3 regions of the Methylovorus sp. SPW-M1 genome follow, and region 2 is predicted to be linked to each of the others. Evidence: riboswitches for the same ligand, from Rfam matches in the RefSeq annotation. Region 2 holds a riboswitch; each other region holds the start of a gene.

Region 1 (3,274 bases), 1.0 Mb from region 2:
GTCGTCGCCGGTGTTCTTGCGCAGGTCCAGAAACTCCTCCAGGTCCAGATGCCAGCTTTCCAGATAGCCACACACCGCGCCCTTGCGCTTGCCGCCCTGATTCACCGCCACGGCGGTATCGTTGACGACTTTCAGGAAAGGAATCACGCCCTGGCTTTTGCCATTGGTGCCCTTGATGCGCGAGCCCAGCGCCCGCACTGGCGTCCAGTCGTTGCCCAGGCCACCGGCAAATTTTTGCAGCAGCGCGTTTTCCTTGATCGCCTGGTAAATGCCATCCAGATCATCGCTCACGGTGGTGAGGTAGCACGACGACAGCTGCGAATGGCGCGTGCCGCTGTTAAACAAGGTTGGGGTGGAGCTCATGAAATCAAAGCTGGACAGCACATGGTAAAACTCGATGGCGCGGCTTTCGCGGTCAATCTCGTTGATCGCCAGGCCCATGGCCACGCGCATGAAAAACACCTGCGGCAGCTCAATGCGGCGCTCTTCAATATGCAAAAAGTAGCGGTCATACAGCGTCTGCAAACCCAGGTAGCCAAACTGCAGATCGCGGTCGGCCACCAGTACGCTGGCAAGACGGCTGAGATCAAACTGCGCCAGGCGTTCATCCAGCAATTCGGCGGCAATGCCGGTCTTGATGTATTGCGGAAAATATTCGGCATAGCGCTGCGCCATGGCGGTATGGCTCACGGCTTCGCCCAGCACCTCGGCACGCACCAGGTCCAGCTGCAAACGGGCGGTGACGTAGTTATAGGCAGGCTCGCGCTCGATCAGGCTGCGTGCGGAGAGAATCAGCGCGCGGCGCACTTCGTCAAACGGCATGCCGTCGTACAGGTCACGCATGGCCTGCTCCACAATCACGGTGGGCTGCACGGCATCACCCAGATTCACGCAGGCCTCGGTCACCATGCTGAGCAGCAACTGCTGATCCAGCGGCACGCGCTTGCCATCCTGCAGCACATGCAGTGTGGGCGCAGGCGCTTGCTGGGCGGCGCGCTCGGCGGCGCGCTTCTCGCGGTACAGCACATAGGCGCGTGCCACGTCATGCTCGCCGGAGCGCATCAGCGCCAGCTCTACCTGATCCTGTATGTCTTCAATGTGGATGGAGCCACCGGCTGGCTTGCGGCGCACCAGGGCAGCCACCACGGTATCGGTCAGCGCCTGCACCTCGGTGCGCATATGGCTGGAAATAGTCGAGTGCTCGCCCGCCACCGCCAAAAATGCCTTGGTCAGCGCAATGGAAATCTTGTCGGCGGCAAACGGCACGGCCGCGCCATCACGGCGTATGACTTGCAAACTGGGGAGTGCAGCATTTAAAACCGGCTGCGCGGTATTGATATCATCCATCTACTTGGCTCCTATCAGGAGCGGGAGTCGGCAACCGACGTACGCAGGCGCAATGACATTGCATTGCCGCTGTACATCCACCACCAGGACCAGCAAGGGAGAAGGCGCAAACCTTCCATCTGCCGAGGACACCCCGCCTCAAACGCGTTGAAAAAATCCACGGCAGGTCTCCTGGCTCCCGGCCTTACGCTTGGCGCCTTCCCGAACCCCGGCAGGTTCAGTGGCTTCAGATGCCTTGCGCTACCAGACTGACATGACGTCAGCCCGATGGCTGGTTACAGTTGCGGGGGCAGCCCCGGCGTTGCATATCGGCGAGAAATATTCTGCAGACACACGCACCGGATTCCCTTTTAACTCGCGGTTTGAATCAAACCTTGAGGACCGTAGTGCTGGCAATGTAACACAATAGGGAGTGGTATCGTCAACAGGGAAATACAAAATATGGGCATAACGCCCTATGTACTCTGTGCGGAATCAAGCTATCGCCGCAAGCTAAAACGCCTGATGGCGCAGGCCCGGGCGACAAATATTTCAATCGCATGACATCCGCCCGCATAATGTCGGTTGTTGCCCTCCCCGGCATTTCATCCCCCAAAAAAAGAAAGTTGTTGTTCGTGGAAATCGCGTTCGTATTTGGCAGGCTGGTGTTTTCCATCCTCGCCAATGTCTATCAGAAAAAACTGTCGCAGCATCCGCTGCACCCCTTCTTCATGGTGGCGACCAGCTATGTGGTGCTGAGCGTGCTGGCGCTGCCGTTGGTGCCTGTGGTGCATGCCGTCGCTCTGCCGCAGGCGTTCTGGGTGAATGTCTTGCTGGCAGCCGTGCTGGATGTGGGTGGCTGGATGTTCATGGTGATGTCGCTCGCCAAAACCGATCTGTCGGTGTTTGGGCCGCTGAATGCTTACAAGGTGGTGATTTCCATGCTGCTCGCCATTGTGTTTCTGGGCGAGGTGCCTACCCTGCAGGGCTTTGCAGGCGTGGCCATCATTGTGGTGGGCAGTTTCTTTCTGATGCCTGCCAACGGTCAGCGCGAGGCCAACCGCATGCTGCTGTTGCTGAAGGAGCGCGGCGTGCAGGCGCGTTTTCTGTCCATATTGCTGTTTTCCATCGGCACGCTGTTCCTGAAAAACGCGGTGACGGATGGCGGGCCGCTGGCCACGCTGGTGTTCTGGTCGCTGCTGGGCTTGCCGCTGGTGATGCTGGCGAATCTGCTGTTTATACCCGCCAGTGTTAAAGAAAGCACCAAAACCTCGCTGTCGCATTTGCCCACGATTGCCAGCATAGGCGTCATGATTTTCATCATGCAGTACTGCACGCTGGTGCTGCTGTCGCACATGCTGGTGGCGTACACGCTGGCGCTGTTTCAGATGAGCATGGTGTTGCAGGTGCTGGTGGGCTATCAGGTGTTCAAGGAAAAAGACATTCTGCGCAAGCTGATCGCCGCCATCGTCATGATGCTGGGTAGCCTGCTGGTGATTAGCGCCTGACCAAGCCGGGCATTAAAAATGCCAACGGCCCACGCATGCATTGATACGTGGGCCGCTGGCAAGGGTTACACGAGCGATAATCCCGAGATCACGCCGCCTTGTGATTGAGCTTCTCGTGGCGGAGCTGACGTGCCGCGGCGACCATGTGTTGCAGGGCGGCAATGGTTTCCGGCCAGCCGCGGGTTTTAAGGCCGCAATCCGGATTCACCCACAAGCGCTCTACCGGGATCACCTCAATCGCACGCTTCAGCAAGGCGGTCATGGCATCCACACTCGGCACCCGCGGCGAGTGGATGTCATACACGCCGGGGCCGATGTCGTTGGGGTAATCAAACTCGCCAAAGCCATCCAGCAGCTCCATCGCCGAGCGCGACGTCTCAATGGTAATCACGTCGGCATCCATCGCGGCAATCGACGGCAGAATGTCGTTGAACTCCGAA
Region 2 (3,274 bases):
GCGACGCGGCAGCCAGTTTCCTGTGTCGGCATCTTCTGCCCGCAAAAAGTCGGCGTTGCCGTATACCTGAGTGCGATCCCAGCTGCCGTTGTAGCTCAGCGTCAGGCCTTTGAGATCGGCTTTATTGACGTTGATGGGTGGAGTAGTTGTGCCCACCGATGGCGTGATGATCAGGTTATCCACCTTATTTTTGTAATAGATGGCGCTGATACGCTGGCCACCCTGGCTAAATTGCAGGCCAATCTCGCCATTTTCGGCTTCTTCCGGTTTGAGGTTGGGATTACCTATGTATCTACCTTGCAAGGGGCTATAAAGCTGATTAAAGGTTGGTGCATTAAATGCCGTCCCGTATAGCGCATGGGCGCGCCATTGCGGATTAATCTGGTAAGCATACCCAAGGCTGCCGGTGGTTTTGTCGCCAAACTGCGAGTTCTGGTCGAGGCGACTGTTGGCCTGGAACTGGTGGCTCCCGAGCTTGTATTGCCAGCCCAGCAGATAGGATTGAATGTTGCGTTCATCCTTGGCAAATTTGGTCGTTCCATCAACCTTCTGTTCGCGCCGCTCAGAGCCCAGCGTAAACAAGCCCAAATCTGTCGTGATGTCGTTTTGCCAGCTGTATTGGGTTTGCGTGGTCTTGATCAGTGAGCGGACTTTCAGGGTATTGGCCGTGTTGGGGCTGAATGACTCCAGATTGTCCTCACTCTGGCCGACGCTGAAATTGCTCATCCAGTTTTCTGTGAACTGATTTTTGCTGTAAACCGAGATCAGAGTCTGGCGGCGGTTGCCATAATAATCAAAGCGGTTTGTTGGGTTTGCTGCTGGACTAGTATTGCCACCATCGTAATGGTTGGTGCCCTCATTCAGCCAGCCCTGGATGCCGAGCTCATGGTTCTCGGTGAAATGCTGAGCCAGCTTCAATGACACATTTCTGTTGTTATAGCCATCGTCATCCGGGTTGTAATTTCTTAATGTTTTATTGGCAATGGCAGAGACGCCATTGGTGGAACTGGTTCCCGCCTGCACGCTGAAACTGGTGTTTTCTACACGCCCGGCGACGCCTGCCGAGGCGCTGCTGCTGCCATAGGTGCCCAGGCCCACGCTCGCATTCAGGCGCGGTTTGCCTTTGCCGCTCTTGGTAAAAATCTGGATAACGCCGCCAATTGCATCAGCGCCATATAAACTGCTCGCGGGGCCGCGCAGGATTTCCACGCGCTCAATCTGGTCGAGCGGAATATTTTCAAGCGCTGTGGTGCCAGTGGTGGCGGAGCTGACGCGCAGGCCGTCTATCAACACTAGCGTATGTGTGGCGTTGGCACCACGGATAAAGATATCAGCAGATTTGCCAGTGCCGCCATTCTGTACGATCTGCACGCCGGGTTGCATGGCGAGCAGTTGCACCAGCGTCGTCTGACCGGCTTTCTGAATCTGATCCTGGGTAATGACGGAAATATCGCCCAGCGCATCGCTGACTTTTTGTTCGGTGCGGGCGGCGGTGACGACGATGTCTGACAGCGTGGTATCGGCCGCCAGTGAATTGAATGAATGCGCAAACAAAGGCGCAAGCGCGATGGCGAGTGCAGAACGGTGAAGCATGGAATTTTCCTTATGCTGTTCCCGGCAACGCTTGCGCCTGTGGCGTGGTAATCAAGACAGAGTGGAGAACAGCTGAAGAGAGTCTGGTGACGCTGCAACCCCGCAGCAATCCCTTGAATCATCAGGCCGGTCTCCGGGCTCATACGTTTTGTTAATCCGCCTTCCCATGGCTATGCCACAGTGGCGTGTAGGATCAACCACACGTAATTACCGTTGCGGGGGCAGCACAGGGTTTGTTTGTGAAAACGCACCTGTTTCCCAGTTTCACCTCATCGCAGAATAGCGACTTCGGCACCTGAACAACTGCGTGGATTATATGCGATGTCGCCGAAAATAAACAGGCGGGGAAATGTGGTTGAGGAAAAGCGAGGAACGAATGTTAGGCGCCTGGAGATACAATTTTTGCAAGCTTGCATGCAGCCCAGCAGATTGCCGGGCTGAGAATGTTGATGCGGCTGACGTGGGCTACCACGCTACCCGACAAAGATTAAAGCGATATGCGGCTGGGAGCGGCGATACGCAATTTGAATAAACGGGCTGCCAGCCAACCAATCGCCACATACATCAACGCGTAGCCTACATAGGGCATGTAATACTTGGCTACGCGGACGCTAAATTCGGTAATGGTCAGGCTATCCACTTTGTCTGAAAACGCAAACCAGAAGGCATTGGATACCACAAAAGCAATGCTGGTAGAGCCCCAGGCAAACAAGGCAAATGGCAAGATGGAAAATGGCTTGTCACTATCCGCCAGTAACCGTCCCGCGCCCCATACCAAGCCATAGGTGGGAATCAGGCCCCAGTAACCAGGCGACATGCAGTAATCCGACACGCCTTGCCAGCCCATGGCATACCCATCCATGCCAAATGCCGCAATCAGCGCCAGCCCCAGCCAGCTGGTGTTCGTAATCAGCAAGCCGCCCATGAACAGCACCGCCAGCGTGGCGTCCGGCAGGTAAACATCATTGCCGAAATGCTGGGTGCGAGTGGCGATGATCAAGAGAATCAGGATAGCGCCCACCCAGAAAGACTGCTTGTTGTGCTGCGGCATTTCGTCAAAACTCCGTTGTGCTTGCTTAGTGTCTTGGATTGTAACCGTTTAAATAAATTTTCCAAACGTAAAAAAGCCGCTATCCCTTTGTGAGATTGCGGCTTTATAGTGTATTAGGCTAGAGGTCTATTTTCATGCCGATGCGCCAGGTCCTTGAAAAGTCAACAGGGTAAATGCTACCGATGGTCGGACTATCATCGCCTACTTGTATCGCATTTTTATGTTCAAAAATATTATTGATAGAAGTAAATACCTGAAATTTTGAAAATGCATAAGACGCGGCAAGATTGGTTGATTGGTAACTAGTTTGCTTATGTATAAAATTATTTCTGAAGTCATTGAGAGCGTAGGAAGGAGCTCTCCATACCTGGCTAAGGTTTACATAAGCATTGTCCCAAAAGCGATATCCGATATTTCCGACAATGCTGTGCTTGGCAACGCCAGGTAAATCATTGCCATTAAATGCTCCATCGCCCTCATTTTCCCGGTCAATGACGGCTCGGGTATATGTGTAAATAATCGAGGTAGTGGCGTTTTCAGTGATTTTGTATTGGTCTTGCAATTCCACGCCGTATTTGTGGGATTTATCAATATTCGTATTGAAGCTTGTATTGAAATCCCCAGTATTGA
Region 3 (3,274 bases), 1.0 Mb from region 2:
TTGCCCATACACGGCCAGGCCAGGAGTAGCGGTGAACACCGTGCCCAGGCGATAGGAAAAGGGCGAGTAATCCTTGTCGAACGAAGCGCCGGTGATCAAGTTCTGATGATCGACATTGATCCAGTCCTGGCGCAAGCCTGCGGTGAGCTTCAGCTGCTCGGTCAGGTCCAGCGCATCTTCCACAAACAGCGCGTTTTGCAAGGTGCGTGCCTTGAATTCGGGGATGGTCGGGTCCAGCGCGGCATCGGAGTAGTAACCCGGCGCAAAACCCTTGGCCGGCACGGTGTTACTTCCATCCGTGCCATCATAAAAGTTGTCGATATAACGCAGATCCACGCGCGTGGTTTCCCAGCCCATGACCCAGCGGTTCTTGTGGCCGAAGGCATCGGCCACGCTGGCCAGTTCAAGGCGGTTGCCCAGCTGCTTGAGCTGGTGTTTGATCTCGGTATAGCCAGATCGCGTTACGGTATTGCTGGCACTATCGAGAGCATAGTATTCCAGGTTGCGCCAGTGGCGGCGGCTGTTAAACCAGTAGCTGATGTTGGTGAGTTTCAGGCTATCTGAAATATCCCATTCCACCTTGGCGCGCAGGCGGTCATCGGCAAAATCCATGGCACTGTCTTGCACGTTGTAATTCTGCTTGCGCAGGCTGCTGTCGATGCGGCCATCGCGCAAAGGGATGCCGGTGTATGTGGTCGGGGAGTCTTCGCTATGATCAAAGGTGAAATCGACGCGCAGATGATCGCTGGGCACCAGTTGCAGGCCGCTCATGAGCTTGCGGCTCTGATGCTCGCCACGGTCCACATAGCCATTGCCGCCGGTGGCGGAGGCATCAATGCGGAATGCGCCTATCTCGCCCACGGCCCCGGTGCCTCCCACGCCAGCGCGGTATTCGCCGCGGCTGCCCCAGCCGGTCAGTGCTTCAAATGAAGCATCCCGGCTCGGCGCCTTGCGTATGCTGTTGATGATGCCACCTACGGTGCCGGTGCCAAACAACACCGAAGCTGGCCCGCGCAGCACCTCGATGCGTTCATAGCCCCAGGTGTCGGAGGGAAACGTGATCGTGCTGGCGGCGGTCAAGAGCCGTACGCCATCTTCTGCCTGACCGATGGAATCATTGCCACTAAAGCCGCGCGCTGAATAGGCATTGCCCACGCCGAGATTGCTGATGTCGCTGATACCGGTGCTGCGTGATATGGCTTCACGGATACTGGTATCGCCGCGGCGGCGTATGGTGTCGGCATCCACGGCCTCAATGCTGGCGGGCGTTTCAAATGGCGTCAGGCCGAGGCGGCTGCCGGTGGAAAGTGGCTGTTTGAGGCGGGATTCGGGTTTGAGGCTTTGTGCGGATACTTCGACTTCTTCCAGCGGCTGAATATCTTCAGCGTAAGCGGACAAAGAAAAAAGCAAGCCGGTCAGGCTCGCCATGGCAGTACGTTTCATGGGCGTTTCCTAAATGTTCGCATGCGACCCCGCATGCCGATTCATCATGGAAAAACCACAGAGCCAGAGTATGAGATGGCTGACCAGCCTTGCCCAAACACCGCGCCCCGCGGTAGTTCCTTCGTGACTGGCAGGCCGGTCTCCGGGCTCGCGAGGCTTGATGCACCGCCTTCCCAGGCACAAGGCCCAGTGGCGTCGATGGCACATCCATACTCGCTTACCGTTGCGGGGGCAGCACAGGCATTTCACCTGTTTCCCGTTTCACCTTTCCCCTCGAGCGAGAGGGCAGGCACCTGGCAGTGTGCATAGATTATAAAGGGGAAGCTTGAATAAGTATTAAGAAATGTTAAGAGGTGCGCGCAGTGGGCCTTTGGCAGGAGAAGGTGACAATTCTGTCACCCCTGGATCGACGGATTTTGCATGGGCTGTATACTTTCTGCATAAGTCTTGATCTGGCTGCATGAGGCCTTTCAGCTCGTGAAACTCTCTTAATTATTGGGCGCATGAACCTTCTGTTTATATCCGCGAAGCTTGCCCGGCTGGTGCCGCTATTTGGCGCTGCCGGACTCCTGTTGACGCTATCGGCCTGCGACAAACTGCCCGGCTGGGCGGCTGCCTTGTTGCATACTGAGGTCAAGACCAGCCCACTCTCGGGGCCAGACAAAAACCGGGATGGCATACGCGATGATATTGAGCCGCTGATTGCGCAATCCTCCAGCTTGCCGCAGGTGGTTTCGGTCAGAACGACCTATGCGAAATCGCTGCAAAAGATCGTGGAGTTTGATTTTGAGCATGCCCAGATGCTGTCCGTGTTGAAGTCGGAATACTCCCGCAGCCTGGCTTGTGCCATGCTGGTGGACGATGGCTTTATCGACAAGCTGAATAGCGCGACTTTCAACACCCCGCAGCGGATTCAGCAGCAGGATGTATTTCAGAAGAGCATCAGCGGGCAGGCTTTTGATTTTGATTCTCTGTCCCGCTTGTGCAGTTAGCCGGGATATTGCATGGTGACGATGGCAGCGCTTAGCGCGCCAGCGCCTGATAGATCTTCTCCAGCGTGGCCTTGTTGGCTTTGATCAGTTTTTTAGCTTCCGCTTTCAGGTTTTCAATATTGCCCTTGGTGGCGTTATCCATGTCATCCGAGGCGATGCTCAATTCCGTTTGCAGCCGGTAGTAATGGTCGCCCAGTATCATCTGCATCTGATAATTGGCGGCATCGGCCACTCCATCAAACATGCAACTCAACAGCGGTAGCACCCAGCCAGCCTTGCCCCAGTCTTTCGCCTCATCAAAGGTAATCGGCCTGATCAGCTCGCCAGTGCCTAGCGAGACCAGCAGAAACTCGGTTTCATCCGGGAAAATGCGTTTGGCTTCGGCATAGGCCGATACCGAGGGCGAATTGATAAATACGCCACCATCCACCAGAGTTTTCAGCGAGCCCGCCACCTCGATCTGAGTCGGTTCAAAATAGGTAGGCGCGGCTGATGTGGCACGCGCCACGTGCTTAAGCAGCAGCGGTTTGTGTTCGTCTTTCCAGCTCTTGAAAAAGATAGGCTCGCGGTTTTGCAGGTCATAGCTGGTGATCAGGGTGTTGGTCAGGCAGTCCTGCAGCGCGTCATCTTCAAAATACTCCTGCAGCACCTGCTCAATGCCATCGGCGGAGTAAAGCTCATCGGCAATCCCGCCTATGGAGGACACGCCTTTCCACAGCGAACGCGAGAAGATCTCCTTGCCGCGGGTTTCATAGATATTCACCAGGTCTTTCGCCGCATATCTGGCTTTGCCCGAGGCATCTTTTCTGGCGCAGCCTATCGCCAGAATGCCGCCGGTC

The links. A riboswitch is a leader RNA that binds a small molecule or an ion and turns the genes downstream of it on or off. The one in region 2 is predicted to bind cobalamin.
Region 1: another riboswitch for cobalamin. It lies ahead of ACWWD9_RS08665 (ribonucleoside-diphosphate reductase subunit alpha); the one in region 2 lies ahead of ACWWD9_RS13595 (TonB-dependent receptor domain-containing protein).
Region 3: another riboswitch for cobalamin. It lies ahead of ACWWD9_RS04365 (TonB-dependent receptor); the one in region 2 lies ahead of ACWWD9_RS13595 (TonB-dependent receptor domain-containing protein).

What each region holds. Positions count from the first base shown of each region.
Region 1 is NZ_CM132626.1:1,843,306-1,846,579, forward strand. It holds gene ACWWD9_RS08665 (ribonucleoside-diphosphate reductase subunit alpha) at 1-1,347, opposite strand, end outside; cobalamin riboswitch at 1,492-1,748, opposite strand; gene ACWWD9_RS08670 (EamA family transporter) at 1,962-2,834, shown strand; gene metE (5-methyltetrahydropteroyltriglutamate--homocysteine S-methyltransferase) at 2,923-3,274, opposite strand, start outside.
Region 2 is NZ_CM132626.1:2,853,212-2,856,485, reverse strand. It holds gene ACWWD9_RS13595 (TonB-dependent receptor domain-containing protein) at 1-1,593, opposite strand, end outside; cobalamin riboswitch at 1,701-1,907, opposite strand; gene ACWWD9_RS13590 (hypothetical protein) at 2,081-2,644, opposite strand; gene ACWWD9_RS13585 (TonB-dependent receptor) at 2,763-3,274, opposite strand, start outside.
Region 3 is NZ_CM132626.1:927,465-930,738, forward strand. It holds gene ACWWD9_RS04365 (TonB-dependent receptor) at 1-1,443, opposite strand, end outside; cobalamin riboswitch at 1,560-1,755, opposite strand; gene ACWWD9_RS04370 (hypothetical protein) at 1,947-2,435, shown strand; gene ACWWD9_RS04375 (patatin-like phospholipase family protein) at 2,467-3,274, opposite strand, start outside.